3 regions of the Robertmurraya sp. FSL W8-0741 genome follow, and region 3 is predicted to be linked to each of the others. Evidence: a T-box and tRNA genes for the amino acid it is inferred to sense, from the RefSeq annotation. Region 3 holds a T-box; the other regions hold tRNA genes.
The links. A T-box is a leader RNA that pairs with one kind of tRNA and senses whether it is charged. The one in region 3 lies ahead of proS (proline--tRNA ligase), so its partner is inferred to be a tRNA-Pro.
Positions count from the first base shown of each region.

Region 1: it has a tRNA-Pro gene. The T-box ahead of proS (proline--tRNA ligase) is inferred to sense a tRNA for this amino acid. The anticodon was not compared.
Region 2: it has a tRNA-Pro gene. The T-box ahead of proS (proline--tRNA ligase) is inferred to sense a tRNA for this amino acid. The anticodon was not compared.

Region 1 covers NZ_JBBOQG010000001.1:162-5,046, forward strand. Annotated here, with positions in the region: partial or broken rRNA gene NST02_RS00005 (16S ribosomal RNA) at 1-1,095, opposite strand, end outside; tRNA gene NST02_RS00010 (tRNA-Gly) at 1,231-1,304, opposite strand; tRNA gene NST02_RS00015 (tRNA-Pro) at 1,527-1,603, opposite strand; tRNA gene NST02_RS00020 (tRNA-Arg) at 1,609-1,685, opposite strand; tRNA gene NST02_RS00025 (tRNA-Leu) at 1,760-1,845, opposite strand; tRNA gene NST02_RS00030 (tRNA-Leu) at 1,915-1,996, opposite strand; tRNA gene NST02_RS00035 (tRNA-Lys) at 2,088-2,160, opposite strand; tRNA gene NST02_RS00040 (tRNA-Gln) at 2,320-2,394, opposite strand; tRNA gene NST02_RS00045 (tRNA-Asp) at 2,409-2,485, opposite strand; tRNA gene NST02_RS00050 (tRNA-Glu) at 2,640-2,714, opposite strand; tRNA gene NST02_RS00055 (tRNA-Ser) at 2,728-2,818, opposite strand; tRNA gene NST02_RS00060 (tRNA-Asn) at 2,833-2,907, opposite strand; gene NST02_RS00065 (SprT family protein) at 3,196-3,657, opposite strand; gene cmpA (cortex morphogenetic protein CmpA) at 3,752-3,865, shown strand; gene NST02_RS00075 (Tex family protein) at 4,186-4,885, opposite strand, start outside.
Region 2 covers NZ_JBBOQG010000001.1:1,520,479-1,525,363, reverse strand. Annotated here, with positions in the region: gene NST02_RS07400 (helix-turn-helix domain-containing protein) at 246-692, shown strand; tRNA gene NST02_RS07395 (tRNA-Glu) at 952-1,023, opposite strand; tRNA gene NST02_RS07390 (tRNA-Ser) at 1,029-1,119, opposite strand; tRNA gene NST02_RS07385 (tRNA-Asn) at 1,123-1,197, opposite strand; tRNA gene NST02_RS07380 (tRNA-Ile) at 1,239-1,315, opposite strand; tRNA gene NST02_RS07375 (tRNA-Gly) at 1,320-1,393, opposite strand; tRNA gene NST02_RS07370 (tRNA-Phe) at 1,604-1,676, opposite strand; tRNA gene NST02_RS07365 (tRNA-Asp) at 1,840-1,916, opposite strand; tRNA gene NST02_RS07360 (tRNA-Met) at 1,949-2,022, opposite strand; tRNA gene NST02_RS07355 (tRNA-Ser) at 2,187-2,279, opposite strand; tRNA gene NST02_RS07350 (tRNA-Ile) at 2,317-2,393, opposite strand; tRNA gene NST02_RS07345 (tRNA-Met) at 2,418-2,494, opposite strand; tRNA gene NST02_RS07340 (tRNA-Ala) at 2,581-2,656, opposite strand; tRNA gene NST02_RS07335 (tRNA-Pro) at 2,672-2,748, opposite strand; tRNA gene NST02_RS07330 (tRNA-Arg) at 2,754-2,830, opposite strand; tRNA gene NST02_RS07325 (tRNA-Leu) at 2,870-2,955, opposite strand; tRNA gene NST02_RS07320 (tRNA-Gly) at 2,963-3,037, opposite strand; tRNA gene NST02_RS07315 (tRNA-Leu) at 3,078-3,162, opposite strand; tRNA gene NST02_RS07310 (tRNA-Lys) at 3,235-3,310, opposite strand; tRNA gene NST02_RS07305 (tRNA-Thr) at 3,484-3,559, opposite strand; tRNA gene NST02_RS07300 (tRNA-Val) at 3,618-3,693, opposite strand; rRNA gene rrf (5S ribosomal RNA) at 3,718-3,834, opposite strand; rRNA gene NST02_RS07290 (23S ribosomal RNA) at 4,052-4,885, opposite strand, start outside.
Region 3 covers NZ_JBBOQG010000001.1:1,138,395-1,143,279, forward strand. Annotated here, with positions in the region: gene NST02_RS05440 (ABC transporter ATP-binding protein) at 1-683, shown strand, start outside; gene NST02_RS05445 (ABC transporter permease) at 676-1,386, shown strand; T-box leader at 1,483-1,692, shown strand; gene proS (proline--tRNA ligase) at 1,746-3,182, shown strand; gene NST02_RS05455 (putative RNA methyltransferase) at 3,477-4,367, shown strand; gene NST02_RS05460 (SRPBCC family protein) at 4,460-4,885, shown strand, end outside.

The sequences.
Region 1 (4,885 bases), 1.1 Mb from region 3:
CTCACGACACGAGCTGACGACAACCATGCACCACCTGTCACTCTGTCCCCCGAAGGGGAACGCCCTATCTCTAGGGGTGGCAGAGGATGTCAAGACCTGGTAAGGTTCTTCGCGTTGCTTCGAATTAAACCACATGCTCCACCGCTTGTGCGGGCCCCCGTCAATTCCTTTGAGTTTCAGCCTTGCGGCCGTACTCCCCAGGCGGAGTGCTTAATGCGTTTGCTGCAGCACTAAAGGGCGGAAACCCTCTAACACTTAGCACTCATCGTTTACGGCGTGGACTACCAGGGTATCTAATCCTGTTTGCTCCCCACGCTTTCGCGCCTCAGCGTCAGTTACAGACCAAAGAGCCGCCTTCGCCACTGGTGTTCCTCCACATCTCTACGCATTTCACCGCTACACGTGGAATTCCGCTCTTCTCTTCTGCACTCAAGTTCCCCAGTTTCCAATGACCCTCCACGGTTGAGCCGTGGGCTTTCACATCAGACTTAAAGAACCGCCTGCGCGCGCTTTACGCCCAATAATTCCGGACAACGCTTGCCACCTACGTATTACCGCGGCTGCTGGCACGTAGTTAGCCGTGGCTTTCTGGTTAGGTACCGTCAAGGTACCGGCAGTTACTCCGGTACTTGTTCTTCCCTAACAACAGAGTTTTACGATCCGAAAACCTTCATCACTCACGCGGCGTTGCTCCGTCAGACTTTCGTCCATTGCGGAAGATTCCCTACTGCTGCCTCCCGTAGGAGTCTGGGCCGTGTCTCAGTCCCAGTGTGGCCGATCACCCTCTCAGGTCGGCTACGCATCGTCGCCTTGGTGAGCCGTTACCTCACCAACTAGCTAATGCGCCGCGGGCCCATCTATAAGTGATAGCCGAAACCATCTTTCCGCTTTCGAACATGTGTTCAAAAGCATTATCCGGTATTAGCTCCGGTTTCCCGAAGTTATCCCAGTCTTATAGGCAGGTTGCCCACGTGTTACTCACCCGTCCGCCGCTCAAGCAACAAGAAAGCAAGCTTTCTTGTGCAAGCGCTCGACTTGCATGTATTAGGCACGCCGCCAGCGTTCGTCCTGAGCCAGGATCAAACTCTCCAATAAAGAGTAAGATTAGCTCTTAGGTTTAAAATAAACGTTGGCTAGTTTCAGCTTCTTAAAGAAAGATAGCCTCCACTATAATTATTTGTTGACGTATGATTTGTTTAGTTTTCAAAGTGCAATTGTGTAAAATTTTATTGGAGCGGGTGATGGGAATCGAACCCACGACAACAGCTTGGAAGGCTGTGGTTTTACCATTAAACTACACCCGCATTTATTATTGTAATTTTACTTAACTTTCCTGCCCTATCTTGGCCTTACATGCCTCTAACTCTTCTTGATTATTCATAGATGATTAATCGTCGAGGCAACTCGTTGATAATTCATAGGAGCAAGGCTCGTGGCTGTGGTTTTACCATTAAACTACACCCGCATTTATTATTGTAATTTTACTTAATCTTCCCTGCTCTATCTTGGTCGTGCGTAACAACTCATGGTCGGGAAGACAGGATTCGAACCTGCGACCCCTTGGTCCCAAACCAAGTGCTCTACCAAGCTGAGCTACTTCCCGATGTATGGCGCGCCCGAGAGGAGTCGAACCCCTAACCTTTTGATCCGTAGTCAAACGCTCTATCCAATTGAGCTACGGGCGCATCCTATCCGAAAGACAACTTAATCATTATATCACAATAACAATCTGATTGTCAACAATTCTTTCAAAACTTTTTGGTGCGGCCGAGAGGACTTGAACCTCCACGGGGTTGCCCCCACTAGGCCCTCAACCTAGCGCGTCTGCCATTCCGCCACGACCGCATTATTCTAAAGAAGCGATAAATAATATTATACGCAAAAAGAATATTATTTTCAAGTGGTAATTAATGATGCGGGTGAAGGGAGTCGAACCCCCACGCCATGCGGCGCTAGATCCTAAGTCTAGTGCGTCTGCCAATTCCGCCACACCCGCAGACTATTATTTTTGCACTTGCAAAATAATAAAAAGTTTTTACTGACGTATATTAAGGAAAGTTATTTCTCCTCCGTCGAAAAAACTTTGATGAGCCATGAAGGACTCGAACCTTCGACCCTCTGATTAAAAGTCAGATGCTCTACCGACTGAGCTAATGGCTCTAAACTAAATAAGTGCAACTGCCAAATTCTTTAAGGCATCTGTGATGTCACCATCTCAGAAGGAGCATTCAAATAACGGATCGACTGGAATAAGATAACAAATTCAAAAATGAATTTACCTGGCTGCTGTACCGTTCTAAGCAATCACTTCTAAAAAATTGGCTGGGCTAGCAGGATTCGAACCTACGAATGACGGAGTCAAAGTCCGTTGCCTTACCACTTGGCTATAGCCCAATATTAAAAAGCAATGGCGGTCCGGACGGGACTCGAACCCGCGACCTCCTGCGTGACAGGCAGGCATTCTAACCAACTGAACTACCGGACCAATGTTTTTTCACTATCGTGAAAATAACTTTCCTTTGTCTTTTTCGACGTAGGAGAAAATAGCTTTCCTTCCTTTTTTCACACTAGTGAAAATGACAATTTTCCGCGTGAGCAAAATCTTTTCAATGAAATAAAGGAAACAGGTTGAGAAGAATTGGTGACCCGTACGGGATTCGAACCCGTGTTACCGCCGTGAAAGGGCGGTGTCTTAACCGCTTGACCAACGGGCCATTAAAAATATAATGGCGGAGAAGGAGGGATTTGAACCCTCGCGCCGCTCGCGCGACCTACACCCTTAGCAGGGGCGCCTCTTCAGCCTCTTGAGTACTTCCCCACAATCCAAAATGGTGGCTCCGCGGGTAGGATTCGAACCTACGACCGATCGGTTAACAGCCGATTGCTCTACCACTGAGCTACCGCGGAATAAAAAATATTCGTTCCTAAGCCCACTATCCCTTACCGATTGTCCTCATCTCAGAAAGACAAACCAAGCAGCAACTCGATGAGTACAACTCGCAGCACTTTCATGATGCTTTGCTCGTTGCTCTACCACTTAGCTACCGCGGAATAATGTGTTTTATACCGTCTCTCTTTTGTCGACTCTTCATATTATAATGAGATGTTATATCCAAGTCAAGAACAAAAATATAAGTAATTTCGACTTACACCTTTGTGCGCGGAAATATAAATTAACATCCTTTTTTCGAAATGTCAACCATTCATTTGGATAAGTTTACCTCGGCACTTTCCGCATACATATCGTAATACATCTACAGCTCTCTTTCTTTTAAAAACCTGACCACAATTGGAGCATTTATAAACATGTAGCTTATAACTGCGTTTTCTCTCCGGACCATCGGGCAATACGTTACAAAAACGGGGAGCTCCAACCTTTTTTAAAAGCTTTTTAAAGTCAGCATCGCGATGCCGATAGCCCTTTCCCTCCAAATGAAGATGGTAGTGGCAAAGCTCGTGCTTAATAATGCCGATTAATTCTTCCTCACCCAATTGTTCCAAATACCTTCGGTTTATTTCAATGTTATGAGATTTCAATAAATAGCGGCCACCTGTTGTACGCAAACGATTATTAAAAATCGCTTTATGTTTGAATGGCCTCTGGAAAAACTCCAGTGACAACTTTTCAACAAGCCCTTGTAGTTGAAATTCCTCCATAAAACGTATTCCTCTCCATTATAAGTAAACATGACAACCCATTATAGCATACATTGTATATACCCTTTGAATTTTAAAACTGGGAGGTCTCACCATGCCAACTTGGTTCCAAAATCAAATGCAAAGAGCCTTTCTTGAGAAAAACCGTCATCAAATTAAATTGCTGAATCAATGCTGGTTCTTTTACAGAAAAAAACACTGCTCCTGAACATGTACTGTTTACAAGCAATAAATTACGATACATCCCCTAATGCTTGAGCCATTGATAAAACACTTTTTTGGCTCATTTCGTGTGAAACCTAGTTTCACATACCTTTCAGCATAACTGAAAGGGTTCCATAAAGCGATAGGAGAAATCTCGTTTTCTCCCATCGTTTTATGGAGTCAGAAAGCAACATCGACATTTATAAGCCTAATAAATGAATTCTTTTTGACCGACCAAGATTCTAATCATTCAAAAAACCAAGGCCGTCAATAAACAAGCTACACAACTCTCATCCGAATCGTGCAGCTTGTCATTTTGCGCCACTATTCCTGTGGTGACAGCATTGTCAAGGCAACTCTTCCTTTTTTCACATCAACAGATTCCACCCATACAGTTACGACGTCACCAACTGAGACAACATCGAGCGGATGCTTGACAAATCCTTGTTTTAATTTAGAAATATGGACAAGGCCGTCTTGTTTCACACCAATATCCACAAATGCCCCAAAATCGACGACATTTCTCACTGTTCCCTGGAGCTCCATACCTGCTTTAAGATCTTCAAGTTTTAATACATCTTTTTTTAACAAAGGTTTTGGAAGATCATCTCGCGGATCGCGTTCAGGACTCATTAACGCATCAATAATATCCTTTAACGTAAGCTCCCCTATTTCAAGCTCTACAGAGATATCCTTTATATTAACCTTTGACAAAACGGTTTTTAACGCTTCTGAACCAAGATCATTCGTTGTAAATCCAAGATTGCTCAAAAGTCGCTTTACTTCAGGATAACTTTCCGGATGAATGCTTGTACGATCAAGCGGTTCAGTTCCATCGATCACTCTTAAAAAGCCAATTGCCTGCTCATAAGTCTTCGCACCCAATCTCGGAATTTTCTTTAACTGCTCCCTTTTACTAAACTTGCCTTCTTCATCACGCTTTTTAACAATATTATTAGCAACTGCTTTAGACAGCCCAGCTACATATTGCAGCAATGAAGCAGATGCTGTATTCACATTTACT
Region 2 (4,885 bases), 380 kb from region 3:
AACAGCATGCAAGAAGCTCTTCTTAAGAAAACACATTATTCATAGCACTTTAACTTGGGTGTCAAACAAATAAAATTAAGAATACTCAAAAATTCATTTCACAAAAAATATTTGCAGCTATTTAGCACCGGTGGACAAATATCATTTGCTAATTAAAATTATACACGTTTTTGCGTGCGAGTCAACAAAAATAATCGAATTTTCGTATATAAACACGTATTTTCGTACGAAGGGAGAAAAAATTGATGAAAAACATCGAAAATATTGGAGAACGAATTAAATTTTTAAGAGAAAAACATGGATTATCTCAGGCTGCTTTTGCAAAAAGAATTGGTGTGTCCGCTGGAAATGTCGGAGACTGGGAAAGCGAGAAAAAGAAATCTTTACCTGGCGCCAAAGCCATTTATGCTATTGCCAAGGAATTTGAAGTAACGGCAGATTGGCTGCTAGATGGAGAGGAATACATAGTGGATTCAACGTTTAATAGTGGAAATATCGTGATCCAGGATGGTAAACCAGCAATCAGTCCCTCCAAAAATACAGGATCCACTAACGACACAGATTCGAATGAAATAGTGAATCTAACGGCAGAAGCAAAAGAGTTAATTACGATTTTTAACAGCTTAAATAAACGTGACGCCGCTGAATTATTAATGATTGCACGGATGAAAAAAGAGCTCGGTAACCGATGAAAGAAGGGCGCTAATGATGAAGATGTATCTTACCATTAGCGCCCTTTTATCCCCTTCTCTATCCCTTAATCTAAAGTACGAGTGATAGTGTTATGTCGTTACTCTAATCTTATTAGATTCTCGTCAGAATCGGGAGTTTATATGCTTTGTCCTTAAAACTATTTTTAAATCCCAATAAATATTTCAGAGCCAAAAAAAGCGTATCATTAGTATAGTACGATAAAAAAAACTGCTGACCTAATGTCAACAGCTTTTTTTATGACCCGTACGGGATTCGAACCCGTGTTACCGCCGTGAAAGGGCGGTGTCTTAACCACTTGACCAACGGGCCAGAAATGGCGGAGAAGGAGGGATTTGAACCCTCGCGCCGGTTACCCGACCTACACCCTTAGCAGGGGCGCCTCTTCAGCCACTTGAGTACTTCTCCATATGGCTCCGCGGGTAGGATTCGAACCTACGACCGATCGGTTAACAGCCGATTGCTCTACCACTGAGCTACCGCGGAATACGATGCGTTCTAGCTTCCATAAATTAAAAAAGCAAAGATGGTGGGCCTAAATGGACTTGAACCATCGACCTCACGCTTATCAGGCGTGCGCTCTAACCAGCTGAGCTATAGGCCCATTTTGGAGCGGGTGATGGGAATCGAACCCACGACAACAGCTTGGAAGGCTGTGGTTTTACCATTAAACTACACCCGCATTTTTATTGAATTATACTAGATTTTATCTTCCCTTATTTTGGCCTTCTTTCATGCCTCTAACTCTTCTTGCTTTTTCAGGATGTCATATCGTCGAGGCAACTCGTTGATAAATCATTGAAGCTTTGCTCGTGGCTGTGGTTTTACCATTAAACTACACCCGCATAGTGAAAGTTTTTTTACTACACTATGCTTCGTAAAAAAACTTTGATGGCTCAGGACGGAATCGAACCGCCGACACAAGGATTTTCAGTCCTTTGCTCTACCGACTGAGCTACTGAGCCGTAATAATATTAAATTCCTATAACACATTTTCCGAATGTCCTTCGCCCTCATCTCAGAAAGTTGATTCAAGATGATGCTCGATGAGTGCGCTGGATGCTTATCCTTGCCGCTTATTCATCGTGCTCTACCGACTGAGCTACTGAGCCATCATATGTAAGTAAATGGCGGTCCGGACGGGACTCGAACCCGCGACCTCCTGCGTGACAGGCAGGCATTCTAACCAACTGAACTACCGGACCAAAGTAGTTTCAACTTTATTGAAACTACTCGATTGCGGAGGCAGGATTTGAACCTGCGACCTTCGGGTTATGAGCCCGACGAGCTACCAGACTGCTCCACCCCGCGCTAATAGTATATATCTAGATAAGCGCATGCTACTAGATAGCTTAATGACTGTCCCGATTTCAGTATGCTTACTCGAGGAAGAACTTCAATCGGTACAACTCGCAGTTTACTCAGTGAAGTAACGCTTGTTGCTCCACCCTGCGCTAATAGTAAAATTGGTGATATGGCGGAGGAAGAGGGATTCGAACCCCCGCGCGGTTTAACCCGCCTGTCGGTTTTCAAGACCGATCCCTTCAGCCAGACTTGGGTATTCCTCCGAAATATTATAGGTTGTTTTGCTTATGCAAAAAATAGTGGTGGACCTTGTAGGACTCGAACCTACGACCGGACGGTTATGAGCCGTCTGCTCTAACCAGCTGAGCTAAAGGTCCAATAAAGCTTTTGTGGTAAAATATTGGTAGCGGCGGAGGGGATCGAACCCCCGACCTTACGGGTATGAACCGTACGCTCTAGCCAGCTGAGCTACACCGCCAAATATAATATGATAAATACTCACTTTTATTATGAGCCATTATAAGAATGAATATATTCAATTTATTTCGTTGTGTGAATAATTATTGGTGGAGCCTAGCGGGATCGAACCGCTGACCTCCTGCGTGCAAGGCAGGCGCTCTCCCAGCTGAGCTAAGGCCCCATCATTATAGCATAGTGGTCGGGAAGACAGGATTCGAACCTGCGACCCCTTGGTCCCAAACCAAGTGCTCTACCAAGCTGAGCTACTTCCCGTTACATGGCGCGCCCGAGAGGAGTCGAACCCCTAACCTTTTGATCCGTAGTCAAACGCTCTATCCAATTGAGCTACGGGCGCAATATAACAGTCATTTCCACTACTGTGAAAAAACTTTAATGCCGAGGACCGGAATCGAACCGGTACGGTAGTCACCTACCGCAGGATTTTAAGTCCTGTGCGTCTGCCAGTTCCGCCACCCCGGCTAATAAATGGAGCGGAAGACGGGATTCGAACCCGCGACCCCCACCTTGGCAAGGTGGTGTTCTACCACTGAACTACTTCCGCAAAATTAATCGATTAAAAAAGCAGATATATTATTTTTTCTTGGTGCGGGTGAAGGGAGTCGAACCCCCACGCCTTGCGGCGCTAGATCCTAAGTCTAGTGCGTCTGCCAATTCCGCCACACCCGCATGTTAAAATCATAAGTTCTTTTTACTGACGTATATTAAAGAAAGATATTTTTCCCTACATCGTAAGAACTTTGGTGAGCCATGAAGGACTCGAACCTTCGACCCTCTGATTAAAAGTCAGATGCTCTACCGACTGAGCTAATGGCTCTGAAGTAAATATGCGCTGCTATCAAATTTTCAACTTTGAGATAAAAAGCATCTACGATGTCCCCACCTCAGAAAGTTAACTCAAGCAGCAGCTCGATGGGTACAACTCGCAGCAAATTCATAGATGAATTGCTCGTTGCTCTACCGACTGAGCTAATGGCTCTAAATCTAAAATGGTGCCGGCCAGAGGACTCGAACCCCCAACCTACTGATTACAAGTCAGTTGCTCTACCAATTGAGCTAGGCCGGCATATATGTTAAGACAGAAAATGAAAAGGTACATTATTTTCGCTAACGCGAAAAAATGTTGGTGGAGGATGACGGGATCGAACCGCCGACCCCCTGCTTGTAAGGCAGGTGCTCTCCCAGCTGAGCTAATCCTCCGAAATAGCAATTTATTATTAAACAGCCCGGCAACGTCCTACTCTCACAAGGGGACAGCCCCTAACTACCATCGGCGCTGAGAAGCTTAACTTCCGTGTTCGGTATGGGAACGGGTGTGACCTTCTCGCTATCGCCACCGGACCTATTTAAATTATCAAGACAAATTCTATTATAATGGTTTTAACTTTTTTTTCAAGTAGAAATTCAAAAGAATTTTCCTTCATAACTAATTGTTAAAAATAATTAAAACTTCCTTATAATAAACTTTTTATGTAACATGAGAACATAACAACATGAAAATCTATTGTACCCTCAAAACTAGATAATGGATGAAGAAGAAAAAGACCGAGTAACCTATTTGGTTAAGTCCTCGAACGATTAGTATCAGTCAGCTCCACATGTCACCATGCTTCCACCTCTGACCTATCAACCTGATCATCTTTCAGGGTTCTTACTAGCTTGCGCTATGGGAAATCTCATCTTGAGGGGGGCTTCATGCTTAGATGCTTTCAGCACTTATCCCTTCCGCACATAGCTACCCAGCGATGCTCTTGGCAGAACAACTGGTACACCAGCGGTGCGTCCATCCCGGTCCTCTCGTACTAAGGACAGCTCCTCTCAAATTTCCTACGCCCACGACGGATAGGGACCGAACTGTCTCACGACGTTCTGAACCCAGCTCGCGTACCGCTTTAATGGGCGAACAGCCCAACCCTTGGGACCGACTACAGCCCCAGGATGCGATGAGCCGACATCGAGGTGCCAAACCTCCCCGTCGATGTGGACTCTTGGGGGAGATAAGCCTGTTATCCCCGGGGTAGCTTTTATCCGTTGAGCGATGGCCCTTCCATGCGGAACCACCGGATCACTAAGCCCGACTTTCGTCCCTGCTCGACTTGTAGGTCTCGCAGTCAAGCTCCCTTGTGCCTTTACACTCTACGAATGATTTCCAACCATTCTGAGGGAACCTTTGGGCGCCTCCGTTACTCTTTAGGAGGCGACCGCCCCAGTCAAACTGCCCACCTGACACTGTCTCCCACCTCGATCAGAGGTGCGGGTTAGAATGTCAATACAGCCAGAGTAGTATCCCACCGACGCCTCCACCGAAGCTAGCGCTCCGGCTTCCACGGCTCCTACCTATCCTGTACAAGCTGTACCAAAATTCAATATCAGGCTACAGTAAAGCTCCACG
Region 3 (4,885 bases):
AGAAAAGCTTTAAAGGCAGAAAAGTAATCAATGAATTGAATTTTTCGATTTATTCTAACGAAATTATTGCATTAATTGGTTCTAACGGTTGTGGAAAAACGACCACGATTCGTATGGTCTTGGGGATAACTGAACCTGATAAAGGAATGATTAAGAGATGGTCAAAAGACTTTAATAAAAAAGTCGGTGCACAGCTGCAAACAACACCTTTTTTTGAAGGCTTTAGTGTGGAAAACAATTTAAAGCTGTTTAGTACTTTTTATCAGTCAAGGCTGACAAATGAAAAGATTGCAGAGATATTGAAAAATTATAGTCTATTGGATGTAAAGAATACGTTAGCTTCCAAGTTATCACTAGGTCAACAAAAAAGGTTGGCTATTAGTATCACAACGCTGCACAACCCAGACTTGGTAATTCTAGATGAGCCTACAGCAGGTCTTGACCCAAGCGGACAGCGAGAGGTTCAAAACATGATTCGTCGTTTAAAGTCGCAAGGTAAAAGTGTTTTATTCTCCTCCCATGATATGTTAGAAGTCCGTAATACAGCTGATCGAATCTTAATAATGGATCGAGGGAAGTTGTTGGAAGATGGGGGACTGGAAACCATCCTTAAGAAACATGGTGTATCAGGTTTTGAAGAACTATATTATCAATTAATCAAAAAGGAGAATCAAAATGGCTAATATTATTCGGATTTCACTTGAAAAGGATATAAAGGATTTCTATCTCTTATTCTGGTCCATTTTTTTACCATTTGCTACACTTGTGTCCTTGGCTATCTTTGAAGTAAATGTAAATGAAACTATATTAGTTGGTCTCATAACGATGAGCATCTTTTTCTATTGTTGTACAACGAACTCATTTTCCATTTTTGCGCAAAGGAAGCGTGGTGTTTTTGATTTATTGACGATCACTCCTTTTTCTTTATGGAAATACCTTAGTAGTATTACCATTAGCCAGACTGTCATTGCTTGCACGGTTTCGACTCTGTTGTTGTATAGTGAAAATAGCATATTTGATTTGAAAATATCAGCATTACAGTTTGTATTGTTTATACCCTTTTTCTTTATCGGCTCCGCCATATTTACCTTAATGGGCTTCATACTTTCAAGCTTTCCTAAAAATGAAGGACAATTAAGCATTGGTTCGAATCTCGTGATGATTCCTCTTTTTCTCTGCAGCAGCATCTTTTTTAAGCTTGGCAATTCTCCTATGGTGGTTCAATGGCTTAGCTGGATTAACCCTGTTGAGTGGCTACAAAACGGTTATCGTTCTATCTTAGCGACTAACTATGCTGATTATTTAGTTTCCGTTGCGGTTCTTTTCGTATTTTTAGTCATCACTCTTATAATCTCGATCAAAACTTTTCGAATGAAGGAGACTTGAGTTTGCCATTTAGGAGGAGTTCAAAGTAGCTTATAAAAATGTATTTTACAACAAAGATTGAATTCCGCTCCGCAAATTGATATAGTAATTTCAAATATGTATTCAATGATGTGATCAAGTAAATAAGGATTGTGAACCAGAAAATATAGCCTTGGCTGAAAGCTATATCACCTCTCCTTATTGAAACCTACCACGGAGAAGTTAGTAAACCTAACCGAGTCGTTTCGTTAAAAACGTTAGAGGGCATAAAATTTTTATGTCGAACTAAGGTGGTACCACGTCTATAAGCGTAAAGACGTCCTTATATAGGACTCTTTATGCTTTTTTTAGGTCATATTATTTTTTCAGGAGGAAAGAACATGTCTCAAAAAACAAAAGATTTTTCAAAATGGTATATTGACACCATCCAAAAAGCGGATTTAATGGATTATACACCTGTTCGTGGCTGTATCGCGTTTAAGCCAGATGGCTATGAATTATGGGAACATATCCAGGCTGAAATGGACAGACGTTTCAAAGAAACTGGTCATCGCAATGCCTACTTCCCAATGCTAATTCCTGAATCGTTTTTCCAAAAGGAAAAGGATCATATCGAGGGCTTCTCACCAGAATTACCCTGGGTAACGGAAGCGGCAGGAGAGAAATTAGAAGAGCGTTTAGCGCTTCGTCCAACTTCTGAAACGATGATTGGTCACCTTTATTCTGACTGGATTAAAAGTTATCGCGATCTACCAGTTTTAATCAACCAATGGGCAAATGTGTTCCGTTGGGAGAAAAAGACACTGCCATTCATTCGTACGTCTGAGTTTTTATGGCAGGAAGGTCATACGGCACATGTCGATGAAGAAGATGCTCGTAAAGAAACAATGCAAATGCTAAATATCTATAAGGAAGTCGTAGAAGGACTGTTGGCCATCCCTGTTTATGATGGTCAAAAGACACCATCAGAGCGTTTTGCTGGTGCTGTTGACACCTATTCCATCGAAGCGATGATGCAGGATGGAAAAGCTGTACAAGCTGGTACTTCCCATTATTTAGGGACAAAGTTTGCAGAAGCATTCGATATTAAATATTTAACGAAAGAAAATAAACACACATATGTTCATACAACGTCTTGGGGGACATCGACTCGTTTAATTGGCTCCGTTATTATGGTCCATGGCGATGAGCAAGGACTTGTATTACCACCAAGAATTGCTCCAACGCAAGCAGTGCTTATTCCTGTAGGTCCTTGGAAAAAGAATCCTGCTATTATGGAGAAATTAGATGAGATTTTTGCAGCTCTAAAAGCAAAAGGAATTCGCGTCCGTCTTGATGACAGCGATCAATCACCAGGGTTTAAGTTTAATGAGTGGGAATTAAAAGGAGTTCCGGTACGAATTGAGCTTGGCCCACGTGATTTAGAAAATAATCAAGCCTTAATGAAAGCACGTGATGAAGGGGATAAAGTTTCTGTCCCGTTAGAATCTGTCGTTGAGGCGGTTGAAAAAGAATTGGAGACGATGCAAACACGCCTATTCGAAAAAGCAAAAGCTTTCCGTGCGGCGAACTCGCATACACATATCGATACGCTTGAGCAGTTAGAGCAGCATTTAGCCGAATCTGAGCAAAATGAAACAATTCCTGGTTGGATCTTAGCTGGTTGGTGTGGGGATGATGCTTGTGAAGAAAAGGTGAAGGAACAAACGAAATTCACAACTCGTAACATTCCATTTAACCCACCGACAACAAAAACCACTTGTATCTGCTGTGGACAAGAAGCGAAACATACCGTCTGGTTTGCCCGTGCGTATTAATCGGAAAATGAAAAGCCAACTTCTTTCGTAAAGAGGTTGGTTTTTTGTCGTCCAATTATGGAATAATTAAATTTACATATATCTCCGTCCCTTGGTATGATAATGATGTGGGTGAAGCCCTATAATTGTATGTAACAGGGAGTTATCACTATGATTATTCAGTTCATTCGTTATAGATAAGAAGAGGTATAGATAGTTTATGGACCCAAATTTTGTTTTTTTTGAAAACGAAAAGAGGGTTTATTTGTCTATGCCTTTTTCATTTATTGAATACGAATGAATGAGGTGAATTCTTTGTTACCAAAAAATAAAAGAATGATGAGTGCGGAGTTTGTAAGCAAGCATCTATTTCTGTTTGCTTGTCCCATTTGTCATTCTTCGATGAAGGTTTTCGAATTAAAAAGTTTAGTTTGTTCCAATCAGCATACTTTCGATTTTGCAAAGCAAGGGTATATTAATTTAACGACGGGTCAAATAAAAACGAAATATAGTAAGGAACTTTTTGAAGCGCGAAGAACACTAATGACAGAATCAACATTTTTCAAACCGGTAGTCGAGACGATAGCAAAACTAATCAATAAAGAGGGAATTCAAGTAAAAAAAGAGCTGTCCATTATTGATATGGGCTGTGGAGAAGGTTCCCATCTTGCTAGTATTTGTGATTTAGTATCAGCCAAGGGTAATAAAAAAGTGGTAGGAGTAGGTATTGACTTAGCGAAAGAAGGAGTTGTGGTTGCTGCTAAAAATTATTCTGAAAATAAGTTATGGGCTGTGGCGGATTTAGCACGTACTCCTTTTATTAACAAGCAATTCGATGTGATTCTCAACATCTTATCTCCCTCTAATTATGCTGAATTTAATAGATTGTTGAAGGAGGACGGACTTGTCATAAAAGTGATCCCTCAAACTGATTATTTAAAAGAGTTAAGGGATTATTTCTTTCTTGAAACAGAAAAGCAAACCTATTCAAACGAAGAGACTGTGGAAAGATTTCAAGATAGTTTTCGTTTTGTGGACAGCTCAAGGCTGCGTTATCGTGTTCATTTAAATGGACCGTTAATCTGGCCATTAGTTCAAATGACGCCTTTAACATGGGGGATAACAGATAAGCAAGCTGCATCTTTTTTAGAAAAGGAAAGTATAGAAGTGACCATTGATCTAGAAATTATGATTGGCAGAAAGTAATTGAATTTAAAAAACTTTTAAGGAGGGAATATTGCCTTAAAGTTTTTTATGTACGATGGTGTAATAGAAAGAAGTAAATGGAGGAATAAATAATGACTGCAGAACTGATTGTAAGAGATGAAGTACTTATTGATGCACCCCCTGCAAAGGTCTGGAAGGTCCTGATTACCCCAAAATATGTGGCACAGTGGGATGAACTTCCTGAGGATTATCCGAGTGAGGATATGTCGAAGGGAAGTGAAGTTGTTTGGGAACATAACGGTGAGAAAACAATAACGACGATTATAAAAGCAGAGGAAATGAAGGAACTGCAAATTGCTTTATACCAATCTAATTGGGAAGTGCAGCCGGATGAAGGGGACGTAGCGTATCGCTACAACTTAGAAGAACGAAATGGCAGTACACTTTTAAAAATCGAAATTGGTGATTTTTCACTTATCGAAAACGGCCAAATGTATTATGATGCCTCCGTTGAATTTGCATCGAACTCAAAACATGTGATCAAAGGACTAGCAGAA